DNA from 4 places in the Bacillus sp. SSR7 genome. Region 1 is predicted to be linked to each of the others. Evidence: riboswitches for the same ligand, from Rfam matches in the RefSeq annotation. Region 1 holds a riboswitch; each other region holds the start of a gene.
The links. Region 1 has a riboswitch for S-adenosylmethionine ahead of AC0NJG_RS25620 (ABC transporter permease). Riboswitches for the same ligand answer to the same signal wherever they lie in the genome.
Positions count from the first base shown of each region.

Region 2: it holds a riboswitch for S-adenosylmethionine, as region 1 does, so the genes downstream of both, AC0NJG_RS12290 (amino acid ABC transporter permease) here and AC0NJG_RS25620 (ABC transporter permease) in region 1, are expected to answer to the same signal.
Region 3: it holds a riboswitch for S-adenosylmethionine, as region 1 does, so the genes downstream of both, AC0NJG_RS16425 (methionine ABC transporter ATP-binding protein) here and AC0NJG_RS25620 (ABC transporter permease) in region 1, are expected to answer to the same signal.
Region 4: it holds a riboswitch for S-adenosylmethionine, as region 1 does, so the genes downstream of both, AC0NJG_RS08720 (Na+/H+ antiporter NhaC family protein) here and AC0NJG_RS25620 (ABC transporter permease) in region 1, are expected to answer to the same signal.

Region 1 is NZ_JBVVXV010000020.1:24,521-28,738, forward strand. It holds gene AC0NJG_RS25605 (multidrug effflux MFS transporter) at 1-217, shown strand, start outside; gene AC0NJG_RS25610 (hypothetical protein) at 479-982, shown strand; gene AC0NJG_RS25615 (DUF3951 domain-containing protein) at 999-1,214, opposite strand; SAM riboswitch class I at 1,382-1,487, shown strand; gene AC0NJG_RS25620 (ABC transporter permease) at 1,624-2,541, shown strand; gene AC0NJG_RS25625 (ABC transporter permease) at 2,558-3,562, shown strand; gene AC0NJG_RS25630 (ABC transporter ATP-binding protein) at 3,519-4,218, shown strand, end outside.
Region 2 is NZ_JBVVXV010000005.1:177,780-181,997, reverse strand. It holds gene AC0NJG_RS12300 (amino acid ABC transporter substrate-binding protein) at 1-489, opposite strand, end outside; gene AC0NJG_RS12295 (amino acid ABC transporter ATP-binding protein) at 501-1,262, opposite strand; gene AC0NJG_RS12290 (amino acid ABC transporter permease) at 1,282-1,950, opposite strand; SAM riboswitch class I at 2,020-2,126, opposite strand; gene AC0NJG_RS12285 (VanW family protein) at 2,455-3,366, opposite strand; gene AC0NJG_RS12280 (hypothetical protein) at 3,743-4,069, shown strand; gene AC0NJG_RS12275 (DUF3900 domain-containing protein) at 4,187-4,218, shown strand, end outside.
Region 3 is NZ_JBVVXV010000008.1:180,868-185,085, reverse strand. It holds gene pruA (L-glutamate gamma-semialdehyde dehydrogenase) at 1-210, shown strand, start outside; gene AC0NJG_RS16435 (hypothetical protein) at 412-546, shown strand; gene AC0NJG_RS16430 (cysteine hydrolase family protein) at 778-1,341, opposite strand; SAM riboswitch class I at 1,584-1,690, shown strand; gene AC0NJG_RS16425 (methionine ABC transporter ATP-binding protein) at 1,814-2,833, shown strand; gene AC0NJG_RS16420 (methionine ABC transporter permease) at 2,823-3,488, shown strand; gene AC0NJG_RS16415 (MetQ/NlpA family ABC transporter substrate-binding protein) at 3,510-4,218, shown strand, end outside.
Region 4 is NZ_JBVVXV010000003.1:273,723-277,940, forward strand. It holds gene AC0NJG_RS08715 (lmo0954 family membrane protein) at 1-252, opposite strand, end outside; gene AC0NJG_RS08720 (Na+/H+ antiporter NhaC family protein) at 476-1,792, opposite strand; SAM riboswitch class I at 1,887-1,992, opposite strand; gene AC0NJG_RS08725 (ribonuclease FAU-1 family protein) at 2,113-2,631, opposite strand; gene gltP (glutamate/aspartate:proton symporter GltP) at 2,698-3,969, opposite strand.

The sequences.
Region 1 (4,218 bases):
AGCTGCAGGAACAGCATCAGCTTTATTAGGTTTATTACAGTTCATTTCAGGAGCGCTTGTTGCACCGCTAGTAGGTATTGGTGGAAGTAACACCGCATTACCGATGGGTGTTGTAATAGCTCTTTGTGAAATTGGTGCGGTACTATGCTATTTATTTATGGCTAGAAGAAGTGAAAAGCAGTTTGAACTGCAAGCAAGACAAAATTTAGAGGCTTAACAAAAAAGAACTGATTCAAAGGGAATATTTGAATCAGTTCTTTTTTCATTGCTTTGAAATATCTCATATAGTTTTGTAAGGTGATGTAGTAAAGCAGTGCAAAAGTTATTTGTATAAAGTGACGATACTGTGACAAACATGTTGGTATACATGTTACGATGTCGTCTTAAGTGTAAAAAGTAGGATGTTCTCGGTATAATAACAAGTGGAGATAAAAGAAATTATAATAAGTAGTAGCTGTAGATAAAAGGAGAAGAAGAGATGAAGAAGGTTTTGGGTATTGCCGTAATGGGAAGTATGATTCTTCTAGCAGGGTGTAATGGAAATAAAGATACGAAAGAACCGAAAGAAAAGGTAGAGCAATCTACAGAACAAACAGAAGAGATGAAAGAATACCGTGCAGTACATGAAAAATACGATTTGAAAATGAATAAAGAGATTAATAAGGCACTACAGTTATTTGAAGTGGCAAAAGAAAAGGGTGGTAAGGAAATAACGACTGCTACATATAAAGAAGATGTGCAAAAAGTAACAACGAGCATGTTAGAAGATATTGATCATATGCGAAAAGAAATTCGTGTTCCAAAGTCGAAAGAGCAAGAACATGAGGTATATGTTGGTTTCTTGAATGAATCGGAACAAGCAATGAAAAAATTACAGAAGTTAGCTAAAGAAGAAGATTCATCGTTGATTCGTGATATAGAAATTAACTTTGCAACAGCATCGACATACTATAAACGATTTCAAGCAGAAACGAAAAAATAACCTTGCCTATGCAAGGTTATTTTTTCTTCTTGCCATCTTCGTCTTCATCCTCGGATACTAATATCTTCTGTTCTTCGTGAAATTCGGAAATAGTTTGCCCGGTAATATTATCGAAAGGGGTATAAAAAGAGGTGATACTTTTCTTTTTGATGAAGAGTTTGTAGAAGCCGATGATGACAAGTATAACGATTGTTAAGGGTAATCCTATAGTAGCTAGAAGTAAGGGGGCCATCTTATAGCTACTTTCATATCTTTTTTTATTATAGGCGAAACGCGATATAGATAAATAAAAGTATTAAAAACTGATTTTTCTAAATATATCCAATTTGATTGACTTTTCGTTTTTTCAGAATTATAATTCGAAATATACAATTTGAACCAAATAATAATATAGCAATTTACTTATCCAGAGAGGTAGAGGGACTGGCCCTATGACACCTCAGCAGCGGGTTCTGTAATAGGAACACCGTGCTAATTCCAGCAAGCAAGTCTTGAAAGATAAGTGATGGGCCTTTGTTTATTAAGCCTTGATCTTATTTTTTAAGATCAAGGCTTTTTGTATTCTAAAAAGAGAAAAGGGAGTAATGGAAAAAGTACGTTCATAAAACTGAGTAAATATATGTGTTTAGGGGGTTATTAAAGTGTATGTAATTAAAAAATTATCAGTTATGGTGTTCACGCTATGGGTTATTACGACGGTGACATTTCTAATTATGCATATTATTCCGGGGGATCCATTTTCATCAGATGCAAAAATCTTTCCTGAAGAAGTGATCCAAAACATGAGAGCGAAGTATCACCTTGATGAACCGTTATGGAATCAATATGTTGCTTATTTAGACGGCGTAGTTCATTTTGATTTTGGTGAATCTGTTCAATCAACCGGGCAAGGTGTATCAGAAATTATAACAACTGGTTTTGGTCCATCAGCAATTATTGGTTTACAAGCACTTGTTATTTCATTGCTAGTCGGAATTGCTGCAGGTACATTTGCTGCTCTCTATCATGGGAAGGTAATTGATTACGGTGTAAGTTTACTTGCCATCCTCGGTATTTCTATTCCGAGTTTTATTTTAGCACCACTATTTATACAAGTATTCGCTATTCAATTCGAGCTCTTACCAGTAGCCTCTTGGGGTACATTTGAACATACGGTATTGCCATCCTTTGCATTAGCGTTAGGACCAATCGCAGTGATTACAAGATTTGTTCGCTCTAATATGATCGAAGTACTGCAGAGTGATTATATTAAGTTAGCGAGAGCGAAAGGTATACCGATTAAGAAGATTATTATAAGACATGCTCTTCGAAATGCGATTGTTCCAGTACTTACATTTGTCGGACCATTAATGGCGGGACTTTTAACAGGTACTTTCGTTATTGAAAAGATTTTTTCAATTCCTGGTCTCGGAAAATATTTTGTAGATAGTATTTTTAATCGAGATTATCCAGTGATTATGGGAACAACCATTTTTTATAGTGCACTTTTAATTGTATGTATTTTTATTACAGATATTATTCACCGTATTGTTGATCCACGTATTCGTTCTATTACGTAAGGAGGGGGATGTTTAGATGGGAGCTTATGAAATTAATGACCAGTTATTAACAAATGAAGAGAAAAAAGAATTAACAATAAATAAAGATCAGCAAAAGATTAGCCGAAAGAAAGAAGTGTTTCGTAAGTTTGTATCGAATCCAATCGCAGTTTTAGGATCAGTGACGTTATTACTCATTATTGTTTTCTCACTTGTTGGTGAAAGTTTAACGCCATTTACTGCGAGTGAACAAGTAAAAGAGGCAACAAACTTACCACCTAGTAGTGAGCATTGGTTCGGAACAGATGATTTGGGAAGAGATATATGGGCACGTACTTGGGCTGGCGGGAAAATTTCATTAACAGTTGGATTAGTGGCAGCTGCTCTTGATATAGGACTTGGTGTGCTAATCGGAGGATTTAGTGGATATGTGAGAGGGCGCAATCGCCTTGGGACATTAATTGATGAGTGGATTATACGAGGAATCGAAGTGTTATACGGTATCCCATATTTATTAATTGTTATTTTACTATTAATTGTTATGAAACCAGGTCTTTTTACCATTATCATCGCCCTTGCATTAACAGGATGGATTGGTATGGCACGTCTCGTTAGGGCGCAAGTCTTATCTTTAAAACAAAGAGAGTTTGTTATTGCAGCGGAGCGGTTAGGTACATCACATATAAAAATTATATACGGGCATTTAATTCCGAACTTAACGGGCATTATTATCGTAAATTTATCATTTACAATTCCAGCAGCTATTTTCTCAGAATCATTTTTAAGCTTTATTGGACTAGGAGTGCAATCACCGGCAGCGAGCTGGGGGACGATGACGAATGATGCACTTGGGACATTATTGAGTGGGGAATGGTGGCAGCTATTCTTCCCAGCAATCATGATTGCGCTCATTATGTTCGCGTTTAACGCAATTGGTGATGGTTTACAAGATGCAATTGATCCAAAAATCGTAAAACGGAATCGAAAGGAGAAAAAACATGGGACAGCTCTTATCTTTAGAAAACGTAACGTTAGCCGTTGAAAAAGAGAATAGTAAACAAGCAATTGTGAAGCATGTTTCCTTTTCTATTAGCGAAGGTGAAATAGTTGCACTTGTAGGAGAAAGTGGTTCAGGGAAAAGTGTTACAGCACAATCTATTATCGGCTTAAATCAAGAATCAATTCATATTGATGATGGAAATATATCTTTTGAATCAAAGGAATTAACGAATCTACAAGAATCAGAATGGAATCAAATTCGAGGGAAAGATATTTCGTTTATCTTTCAAGACCCACTTTCATCTTTAAATCCGACGATGAAGGTGGGAAGGCAAATTACAGAGGTGATTTTGCAACACGAAAAGAAATCGAAAAAAGAAGCAAAAGAAATTGCGATTAACTTGTTAAATGATTTAGGGATACATGAAGCAGAGAAACGCTTTGAACAGTACCCACATCAATTAAGCGGAGGCATGAGGCAACGTATTTGTTTAGCAATCGCATTTGTTTGCCACCCAAAACTCGTTATTGCGGATGAACCTACGACAGCATTAGATGTAACAATTCAAAAGCAAATTATGGAGTTATTAAAGGAAAGAAAGGAAAAGCAAAATACGAGTATTTTACTAATTACGCACGATTTAGCACTTGTACGTGAAGTAGCGGATCGAGTAGTTGTGATGTATGGGGGACGTGTTG
Region 2 (4,218 bases), on a different contig from region 1:
AGCATTATTTTTATTTAAAGCTTTTAATTCTTGTTCCCCGGCTGTACCAAGCCCAACGCCTACAGTCTTTCCTTTTAGATCTTCTAGTGATTTAATTGTATTATTATCCTTCTTCACTGCGAAAACAGATCCCGAATATACATATGGGATTGAAAAATCATATTTCTTTTTTCTTTCCGGAGAAACGGATAATTCATTCGCAATTGTATCAATACGATCTGAGTCTAATAAACCGAATAATCCTTCAAAATCAGAAACATTCCATTCAACTTTATATCCAGCTTTTTTAGCAGCTGCTTCAATAATTTCAGCATCAAAACCTTTTACTTTCTCACCCTCTTTAAAAATAAATGGACTACGCCCTGCAGACGTCCCAACTTTCACTACTTTTTCATCTGTTTTTTTGCTCGCTGTATCTGAATCACAAGCAGATAAAAGCCCAAACGATACTGTTAATGCCAATGTTAGTAATAATGATGTTTTCCTCATAATTTTTCCTCCTAAATAACGAAATGATTGCCTTCTTCTGAAGCATTCAATTGTCGTAAAAACTTTTTCGTACGCTCATTTTGTGGATTCCGAAAAATTTCTTCCGGTGTTCCCTGCTCTACAATAATGCCATCAGCCATAAATATAATATGGTCTGCTACTTCTTTTGCGAAATTCATTTCATGTGTGACAATAACCATCGTTACATGCTGCCTTGCCAAATCCTTAATGACTTGCAATACCTCGTTCACTAATTCTGGATCAAGTGCAGAAGTCGGTTCATCAAACAATAATACAGCGGGATTTAAGGCCATTGCCCTAGCAATACCTATTCTTTGTTGTTGCCCACCTGATAACATCGTTGGGTAGAAATTTTCTTTTTCAGCTAAACCTACTTGTTTTAATATTTCTCTTGCTATTTTTTTTGCTTCTTCTTCACTTTTTTTCTGTACAACTGTTAATGGAGTTGTAATATTTTGCAATGATGTTTTATTTTTAAATAAATTATAGTTTTGAAAAACCATTGCTGTTTTTTGGCGTAATTTTATTATTTCCTTTTTATAAAGCTTCTTCGCATGAATCTCTAAATCTTCAATTCTAATACTTCCATCCTCTGGGTGTTCTAATAAATTTAAACATCTTAATAGTGTCGATTTACCTGAACCAGAAGGTCCAATAATGACTACTACCTCCCCTTTACCGACAGTAAGTGAGATTCCTTTTAGTACTTCATTTTGTTTGTAAGACTTATACAAATCTCTTACCTCAATCACACATATCACCTCATTTCTATTACAAGTATGGTGCATCAAGTTTCTTTTCTAACCTTTTCTGCCCCCAGCTAATTACAATTGTAATAATCCAATATACAATCGCTACTGCTAAGTAACTTTCCATATAACGATACGATTGTGCCGCTAACATTTTCGCTTGCGCTAAAATTTCAGCCACCCCAAGTGCAAAGGATAACGAAGATTCTTTTAACAATCCAACAAAATTATTTCCAAGTGATGGTACTGCAACACGAATAGCTTGTGGAAAGATAATCTGTTGCATAGCTTGCGCCTTTGTCATTCCAACTGATAAACAAGCATCCATTTGTCCTGATTCCACAGCATTTAATGAACCCCGAATAATTTCTGACAAATACGCTGCATTATTTAAACTGAGACCAATTAAAGTCGCTTGCATCGCTGTAAGTACTGTAAAGGTTGGGAATATTTGCGGCAATCCGAAATACAACACGAACAATTGAACTAATAAAGGTGTTCCTCTAAAGAAAGATATATATACTCTTGCAATAGAATATAAAAATTTCGTTTTGTTTTTCGTTATGATCGCCAAACCTATCCCTATAACAAAAGAAATAATCATTGAAACTACAGTAATTCCTAAAGTTATGTATACATACTTAAATAATTGCGGAAAACTTTCTAAAAAATACGTTACATCAAACTTCACTCTATCCCCCCTCTCTAAATAAAAAACTCTTCTTACACATATAAGAAGAGTTGAATGTTAATCCATTTCCCCTCATCTTCCAAACGCTTCATACGTTTGCTGGACTTAGCACAGTACTTTTATAGCCTGTTGCTGAGATTTCATCGGGCCAGTCCCTCCATCTCTCTTGATAAGAAAACTAATAAATTTTTCCATTTATTAAGTTGTTATTATGAAGAATACAGTTAATCATTCATAATGTCAATAGGAAAACTAAGAATTAAATTCGATAATGTGAAACTTTAATCAGTGGGAGTTTTCTTCATCCCCCACCTAACTTCTTTTCTTTCGCTGAATTTTGAGGTGGGGGTCTTACTGCCCATTAAAGCGGGATAAATTCCCGAACATCTTGTTCCTCACATTCACCTAGTCTTGAAATGTATCACTAATACTGAATAAACTACACAGAAAAAGCCATTATTTCTATTGTTAATAGAAATAATGGCTTTTTCTAGATTATTATTCTTATCGCATTTTATGTACTTCAGCAACTAACTTTCCGCCCTGAATACCCATATAAAGTTTCACAGGTGCATCATTCGTGTTTTCAAACACTAAATCTAAGTATGGATATGCAATTGTAGCATCTCTTCCTTGTGGAACGTAACCTACCGTTTTAGAATGTGTTGTTCTCTCTACCATTTTCAAACCAGCTTGATCTGCTGCATTGTATAATGTTGATGATGTTTGACAAACACCACCGCCATATCCATCTACTAACTTACCATCTACAATTTCTTTTCCTAATTGATATCCTTTATCCGGTGTTGTATCACCAATTAATGCATTGAAAGAGAAACTGTCCCCTTTCGCTAATACAACTCCATTTATACTCGCTGCTGATAAACGAATATTTTCAATACGTCCACCTGTTGAGCCACCTAAATTCGTTTCATATCTACCAATTACCGTGCCACTTCCTTGCGCATCACTTAATGTAGCGGTAGGTTTTTTCTCAACAATAGGTAATTGATAGGAAGAATCCCACATACCTACGTTTAATAATTTATTTACTAATTCTTTTTCCATTAATTCATAAGAAGGTTTTCCTTCTTGCCAACTTCCATCAGGTCCTAGACGTGAAGGGACCATCTTTTTGTCAACATTTTTCCCAACTTCCCTAGCAACCTTCTCAACTGATTTTTTAAATTTCGCTTCATCTTCAAAATAACCTAGACTCGACAAATCTAGCTTTTTCACTTCCGTACCTGTACGACCATCTACTAAACTAATAGAATCCTGTACTTCTGCTTTAGCCTCTACCGTGTGGCCACCAATATCACTTACTAATGCAACATCACTTACTTTTGTACCACAGCCACTCACTACAGCTACACATAAAACCCCAACTAATATACCCTTTACTTTACGGAACAATATACTCTCCCCTTTTCCCCAATACTACTTTTATGTATTATTTCATTTTTATGTATGTTTTGTTACAATCATTTTACAATATATTTATAAATTGTTACAAGTTATTTTTTACTCTATATAAATTACTCTTTTCTTTTCCAAATGTCTATACATATTTACATAAAAGTTTGAGTTTGATAGAATTGTAACTTTTATGTAACCTCCCCCTATTATCCAGTATATACCATAAAACGAACGAAATTCAAATGTAAAACTCCATATTCGTATTTATAAAAAACATCCTGTGAACATAAATAGGTATTTGCCGTGCCACACTCCGCTTTTACACATACATTATGGTGAATTAACCTATTTTAAAGAAATGGAGGATGTTTTTATGTACCCCTACAATCCATACGATCCATATAACCAAAATGGTTATCAGCCTCATTATGATTTACAGGCACAATACCAACAATATATAGATCCAACAGAACAAGTTAATCCATATGATCAAACTCGACAATTCCAACTTCCAATCTCTTTTCCTGGTACTGGAAACCGTCAGTTAGAAAGACGAGTAAATGAGCTGGAACAAAGAGTACGTCAATTAGAAAACACGGTTGAGCGTAATACACGTAGATTAAACCGCTTAAACCAACGTTTACGTACAGTAGAAAACAGACTGAACATTCCATTTTCAGCATTAGAAGACGGATTTTAATTTCGGAAATAAAAAATATATAAGGAAGGGGGCTTCCCCCTTCCTTATATAAATTGACGAAAGTTTTTTCCATCTCTATACTGATAAGAGTTAATGAAATGAAACAAGGTGATAAATATGGATTTTGAAATAAATTATCTTTCCTTTTA
Region 3 (4,218 bases), on a different contig from region 1:
GCAGTTATCTCTAACAACCGTGACCATATTGAAAAAGCACGTGAAGACTTCCACGTAGGTAACTTATACTTCAACCGTGGATGTACTGGTGCAATCGTAGGATACCAACCATTCGGTGGCTTTAACATGTCTGGTACAGACTCTAAAGCTGGTGGCCCTGACTACTTAGCACTTCACATGCAAGCAAAAACTACTTCTGAAACTTTATAAGAAATAGTAGAAGAGATCTTCGCAGTCTGCGAAGATCTCTTTTTTTTGAAAAAATTTTTATATGTGGATTAACATAGTAATCAGTAGAAAAACTAATAAAGTAATAAGGTTTACTTCAGCAAAATGAGGTATATTTATATTTGCTGAATAGATTCTCTTTAAAGATAAGAAAAGTAGGTGAACAAAGTGGGAAAATATCAATTGGATTACAAAGGCCAGGTAGCTGTCGCAAAGTTTCATGAAAAACAGACGCCTGTCAAATTTGATAAAAAGCAACAAATTGAAAAATTGCGTGCGGAGTATTTGAAAAAGAAACAAAAACAAACAGATAAATAATAGGAGAAACTAGTTAATTTGAATTAAAAAACACTTACCATATATTACTACTTGGTAAGTGGAACTAGCTAAACCCTATTAATACCGGGATAAACATGTAAATAGAAATAAAACAACGAGAAAAGTTGACTTATTAGTCACATTTTTTTGTATTCATTTTAAGGATTTCCTGTATAATACAATTTGAAAGAAAATCTATGGTTTGACAAGAAACACTCTTTTCGGTTTTGCTCACTGAAGAGAGTGTTTTTTTGTAGCTAAAAACTCCTCTGTACTCATTACATTTGCATATATGCCATTTAAACTAGCTAAAATTGTGTTATGGATATAAACGGCTGGTATAGTAGCATTCTTAAAAGAAAGGTCTTTTGTAGCACAAGCATCATGTATAACAGTACATTGCAAGCCGAAATCAAAGGCAGCCCTTACGGTAGCATCAATACACATATGAGTCATCATCCCGCATATGACGACGTGTTCAATAGCTAAACGTTGCAATTGCTTTAGAAGATCAGTTTCGCGAAAACTATTTGGATAATGCTTGAGTATAACCGTTTCTTCTCTAAGTGGGCGTACGCTTTCATGAATATGTACACCTTCTGTATTGGGTAGGAAAAAAGTAGCGTCCTCTTTTATTGCTACATGTTGGATATGAAAAATAGGTTCGTTTTTCTTTCTAAAGAGCTGTAGTAGCCGACGGGCATATGCGCTTGCTTCGAATGGATTACGTAATTCCATTTTGCCGTGTGGAAAATAATCATTTTGAATATCAACGAGTAAAAGAGCTGTTTTCATATATTTATCTTCCTCCGATTTCATATTCAAATAATGGTATTCAATTAGTAGAGAAGATTATCCTTTAAAAAAATATGCAAGAGGAGAATTTTACATAACTTTAAAGATTACTATTATTTATTGAATTTTTCATCTGAAAATTTCAATAAATAAATAATTAATATTTTTCTAAAAAATGTATTGACTCTTATTATTCTGAGTTCTATAATGAGAATTAATTAAACGACAATTAAATCGATACATTCTTATCCAGAGAGGTGGAGGGACTGGCCCTACGATACCTCAGCAACGGGTTTTTTTAATACCGTGCTAACTCCAGCAAGCCTATGAAAGGCTTGGAAGATGAGAAGATGTGAACGAGTACATATAAGTGCTCTCCTTCTTATCTTTATGGTTGATAAGAAGGAGAGCACTTTTTATTTTACCTCGAGAGCTCTACTTCAAGTTTTTACAGCATATAGGAGGGGAAAAAATGATTTCTTTTAATAATGTAAGTAAAGTATATGAATCAGGTGGGCAATCTGTTCATGCGGTGGAGGATGTAACGTTATCAGTTGAGAAAGGCGAAATTTTTGGCATTATTGGTTTTAGTGGCGCTGGAAAGAGTACGTTATTACGCCTAGTAAACATGTTAGAGAGACCAACGGCAGGAACGATTTCAATAGATGATAAAGAGATTACATCATTATCGACGAAAGAATTACGGAAGCTAAGACAAAGAATCGGGATGATTTTTCAAAGCTTTAATTTATTTAATTCAAGAACAGTATTTGGGAATATTGCTTATCCATTAAAGTTAGCAAAAGTACCAAAGAATGAGATAAAAGAAAGAGTAAATGAATTGCTGAAGTTTGTAGGGTTAGAAGATAAAGCAAACAATTACCCAGAGCAGCTATCAGGCGGACAAAAGCAGCGTGTTGGTATTGCTAGAGCACTTGCAACATCACCAGATATTCTTATATGTGACGAGGCAACATCAGCTTTAGATCCAGAAACAACGACAGAAATTCTAAACTTATTAAAGAAAGTAAATCGAGAATATAATTTAACAATTCTTCTTATTACACATGAAATGCATGTTGTGAAAGAAATTTGTCACCGTGTAGCTGTAATGGAGAAAGGAAAAGTTATTGAAGAAGGAAAACTGTTTGATGTTTTCACGCAACCAAAAACAAAGACGACTCAAAACTTTGTACGTTCTGTTATTAATGATCATTTACCGGAAAGTGTTTTAGCAAAAATTCAAAATGGTGGTCAGATTTATCGTCTAACATTTACTGGTGAGGAGACAGGACAGCCGGTACTATCATATATCGCAAAAAACTATAATGTTGATGTAAATGTATTGTACGGAAATATTATTGAACTTCAAAATGTGCTATTTGGAAATCTTCTTGTAGAATTGCAAGGCGAACAGAGGGAAATTCAAAAAGCATTACAACATCTAAGACTGCAAGTGCAACTGAAGGAGGTGGAAGCTCATGCGAGTTGATTGGAGTATATTTTGGCCGCGCATACTAGATGCGACGGGGGATACCCTCTTAATGGTAATAGTCACCCTTATATTTGCTACAATTCTTGGTATACCTCTGGGTTTACTTTTATATGTAACGAGAAAAGGAAATTTTTTAGAAAATAAATGGGTCTTTTCTATTCTTAATATCATTATTAATACAATTCGTCCAATTCCATTCATTATTTTCTTAGTAGCTTTAAGTCCACTAACAAGAAGTGTTATCGGAACGACAATTGGAACGGCAGCAGCAATTTTCCCAATGACGTTAGTTGCATCAATTGGTATTGCAAGAATGGTTGAAACAAATCTTGTTTCTGTTCCGAAGGGAGTAATTGAAGCAGCGCAAGCGATGGGTGCTTCACCAATTAGAATTGTTTTTGAAATTCTTGTGCCAGAAGCGTTAGCACCATTAATTTTAGGTGTTACATTTATGACAGTTGGTTTAATTGAATTTTCTGCAGTTGCTGGGCTTGTCGGTGGTGGCGGTCTTGGTGACTTAGCAATGACATATGGTTATCAACGTTTTGATACATCGGTTATGTTCGTAACGGTCGTTTTACTTATTATTCTCGTACAGGTAGCTCAAAACTTAGGAAACTACTTTGCGAAAGTCTTTTTACGCAGATCATAAAAAGGAAGAGGGGAAAAGAAAATGAAGAAAATTTTAGCATTTGCATTATCAGCGATTGTAGGGGTTTCAGCATTAAGCGGCTGCTCAAGTGGAGACACAGGGGCAGGAGCGAAAGAAAAAGTAGTTCGCGTCGGTGTAACTGGAACGGATGGAGACGCTTGGGAAATTTTGAAGAAGAAAGCTGAAAAAGAAGGAATTAAAATTAAACTGGTTGAGTTCTCTGATTACACAACGCCAAATAAAGCGTTAGCTGATGGAGATATTGAATTAAATTCATTCCAGCATATTGCATTCTTAGAACAATTTAAAAAGGAGCATAAGTTAGATATTACAGCTGTTGGTACAACGCAAATTGCACCAATGGGTTTATACTCTGAAAAACATAAGAAAGCAAATGAAATTCCAGATGGTTCAGAAATTGCGATTCCCAATGATCCAACGAACCAAGCGCGTGCATTAAAACTTCTTGATGCAGCTGGATTATTAAAGCTTAAGAAAGACTTTGGCTTATTCGGAGATCCAAGCGGCATTGCTGAAAATCCGAAGAAGTTAAAAATTACACCGGTTATCGCACAGCAAACACCTCGTGTATTAAAAGATGTTGCAGCTTCAGTTATTAATAACGGTGTTGCTGGTCAAGCTGGATTAGATCCAGCTAAGGATCCAATTTTCTTAGAAGATCCAAAGAATGAAAATGCGAAGCCATATATTAATATTTTCGCAGCTCGTA
Region 4 (4,218 bases), on a different contig from region 1:
GTATCCGTAGTATAAAACTACTAATGCTGCTATACCGATTAATGCTGGGGAATGCGAAAGGGCGATGGACAAGCCGATCAAACCAACAATACCCCAAGCTAACTTTCCAAAAAATGATTGTGCTCGCACAAATGATTTATAGCTCCAGTACACAACTCCTGCTCCAATTGCGAATCCTACAATACCAGCAAGACTGCCAAGAGCAATTAAAGCTAAAATACCAGCCGCGATAAACGCTAGAAATTGTTTCATCTTGTGCTTGCCTCCCTTCGATTTGATACTCTTATCTTAACTATTTTTTCTTTTTTCCATAACGAGCTTAAGAACCGTTTTTAACTCAGACTTAAGACCGAGTTGCATTCAGCCTTTTGTAAAAACATATGGTAGCATGGGATCATTCACTCTTTTCCCGCACATAAAAAGCCGTACAGAGAACATTCTCTGTACGGCTTTCGTTACTTTTCATACACTTCCATTATGCTGTTTTATGATACTCTTTCTTTTCCGCTACTTTAGAAAACCTCGGGAAACCAATTAATATAGAAATGATTCCACATACTCCAACTAAGATTGGATAAAACGCATATGGTAACAGTTCAATTGGAGATAACGCCGCAAATCCTGCTGCTGTTAACATTTGCGCACCATACGGAATTAACCCTTGCACACAGCACGAGAAAAGATCTAATACACTCGCTGATTTACGAGGATCAATTTCATATTGATCTGCAATGTTTTTCGCAAGCGGACCTGTAAAGATAATAGAAATGGTATTATTCGCTGTACACATATTCGTCATACCTACTAAACCAGCGATACCGAACTCTGCTCCTTTTTTTGAACGAATGTTACGCGTTAAAATATTCATTAAATATTGAATGCCACCATTATATTGAATCAATTCGACCATACCACCAATTAAAATAGCAAGTAATACTAACTCCATCATACCGCCCATTCCAGTCGTTACACTTTTAAAGAAACTCTCTAACGTATAACTTCCATCTAAAAGACCGATAACCCCAGATAGTACAGTTCCACCGGTTAACACGATAAGTACATTCCAACCAAGTAGCGCTGTAATAAGTACTCCTGCATACGGTAAAATCTTTATCCAGTCAAAGCTATGCGTTTTAATCTGCGTATCGCTTCCTAAAGTAATGATTACTAATAGTACAATTGTAATAATAGCTGCTGGTAATACAATTAAAAAGTTCGTTTTAAACTTATCTTTCATTTCTGTTCCTTGTGAACGTACAGCTGCGATTGTTGTATCTGAAATAAATGATAAATTATCTCCAAACATCGCTCCGCCAACAACAGTAGCCATCGTAAGTGCAATTGAGATATCAGTTTGCCCACTAATACCTACAGCAATTGGTGCTAATGCAGCAATTGTTCCCATGGAAGTTCCCATCGCTAATGAAATAAACGCTCCTATAACGAAAATGCCAGCTACGATAAATCCTTGTGGTAAAATTGATAACGCTAAGTTAACTGTAGAATCAACGCCACCCATCCCTTTTGCTGTTTCAGAAAACGCTCCTGCCAGTACAAAAATCAGAACCATAATCATAATATCTGGGTTCCCTGCACCTTTAGCAAATCGTTCCACTTTTACATTAAAACTTTCTTTACGATTCATTGCTAAAGCGACTCCTACAGCAATTGAAATTGCTACAAGTATCGGCAATTTATAGAAATCACCTGTAATAATTCCAGAACCAATAAATAGCGCCAGAAATATCCCAAGTGGTAATAATGCCAAACCATTTCCTCTCGTTTCTTTCAAAGTACCATCTCTCCCTAGTTTCAACCTTTTTCTAATGAATAACAAAAGACCTCTTCCAACAAGAAGAGGTCTTATACATCTATAAGAAACGCTCTTCTCATCTTTCAAGCATATGCTTGCTGGATTTGGCACAGCACTCTGAAATCGAGTCCGCTGCCGAGGCATCGTAGGGCCAGTCCCTCCGCCTCTCTTTATAAGAAGGTTTCATATTTATTTTTTAATAATAATTTCTTCCCTAACTTTACTCGCTTACAAAACAAAAGTCAATTATTTTTTGTATAGATTTTTTTGGTAATTATACAAAAATTTGAATACAATAATCATTTTAACTTTTTGATTTCTTCTTCCAATATTGAAATCCAATAAAATTCACTATTTTTTATTGCAGCTATGATCCATTTCGTAGTGTACCAAGCTAACTCATACTCTTCTTTTGTAACATCGCCACTTTTATAAGCATCCTCTAGCTCATCTTCATCTAGCACATACATCTTACCATTCGGTAATAACACTACATCTAAATATAAATCATCAAAATACGGTAAACCACGCTCGTCTATTTCATATTCTTTCGCCACATCGATATAATATTGCACTAATTCTTTTTGATCATCTAACATAGCGGTAATCGCAAAGTTTTTCCCGTCTATGAAATATTGAATCCACGTATACTGATTGCCAGCAATACATAGCTCTTTACCGTCATATTCTTTACAACTAGGTTCTCTCACCTTTTTTATTTCCAGTATTCCTAGCATTCCCTCTTCTATTTGCTTAACCGTATAATTCTTCTCTAGTAGTCGCTTCCACGAAGAACCGTCACCATATTTACGTTTCATTACGTCTGCTCCCCTTCTATATAGAAAAGCCCCCACATATTATGTGAGAGCTTGTTCAAATTATAATTAAGCTGCTTGCTTATTAGAAATTTCTTTCAAGTAGGCTTGTCCTTTTTCAGCGTCATATTGACCTTCCCATTTAGACATAACTACAGCTGCTAAAGAGTTACCTACAACGTTAACTGCTGTACGAGCCATATCTAAAATACGGTCAATACCAGCGATAAAGGCTAAACCTTCAGCTGGAATACCTACTGTACCAAGTGTCGCTAATAATACAACGAATGATACGCCAGGTACACCCGCAATACCTTTTGATGTAAGCATTAATACAAGTAATAATGTAATTTGTTGTGTAATAGATAAATCAATACCATACATTTGTGCTAAGAAAATAGCCGCAATTGCTTGATATAAAGTTGATCCATCTAAGTTAAATGAATAACCTGTCGGAATAACAAAAGATGTAATTGCTTTCGGACAACCAAACTTCTCCATTTTCTCCATGATTTTTGGTAAAACTGTTTCTGAACTTGCTGTAGAGTACGCTAAGATTAGTTCATCTTTTAAAATCTTAAAGAATTGGAAAATGTTAATTCCAAATATTTTCGCTGTAATTCCTAATACGACTACAACGAAGAAAATCATTGCTCCGTATACGACAATTAATAATTTCCCTAATGGAATTAATGAAGAAAGACCAAATGTAGAAACTGTAACTCCAATTAACGCAAATACACCAAATGGTGCAAATTTCATAACTTGGTTTGTTACGTAAAACATTGCATCAGCTACACCTTGGAAAAATTGAAGAACCGGTCTTCCTCTTTCACCAATTGCCGCTACACCTAAACCAAATAATACAGAGAAGAAGATAATAGCAAGCATATCTCCGTCAGCTAATGACTTTACAATGTTTGTTGGAACAATATTTACAAATGTATCTGCAAATGAATGACTTTGTACTTGCTCTGTCGTATGTGTATATTTCGAAATATCTGTCTTTGTTAACTGCTCCATATTTACGCCTTTTCCTGGTTGGAAAATATTCGCAATTAATAGACCGACAATAATTGCAATTGTTGTAATAATTTCAAAGTAAATAATTGTTTTTCCGCCTAGTCGACCTAATTTTTTAACATCGCCAACACCAGCAACCCCAACAACAATACTCGCTACAACAATCGGTACAACGATCATTTTAATTAATCGGATAAAAATATCACCAATTGGTTGTAAATAACTCACCACTGCCGGATTGCCAAAGAAAATCGCCCCAACTGCAATACCTAGCGTAAGACCAATTAATATTTGCCATGCAAGTCCTATTCTTTTCATATTTGTTGTAACCCCCTCTTCGATGTGTCACTCTATCTCTCATTCTATCTATCTCTATAAAACTTGAAATTAAGAGTATTACATATTATTCGACAATTCACTACATTTTGTCCCTGTTAAAAATCATAAATCAAAATTTAAAATCTGACAACAAAATAAGTTTGCCCGAACGCAAATAATTTTCTTGACAAAAATAAAACCCATGTCAGAAAACCTAACATGAGAACGATTCCTTACCAGTGTTTTATT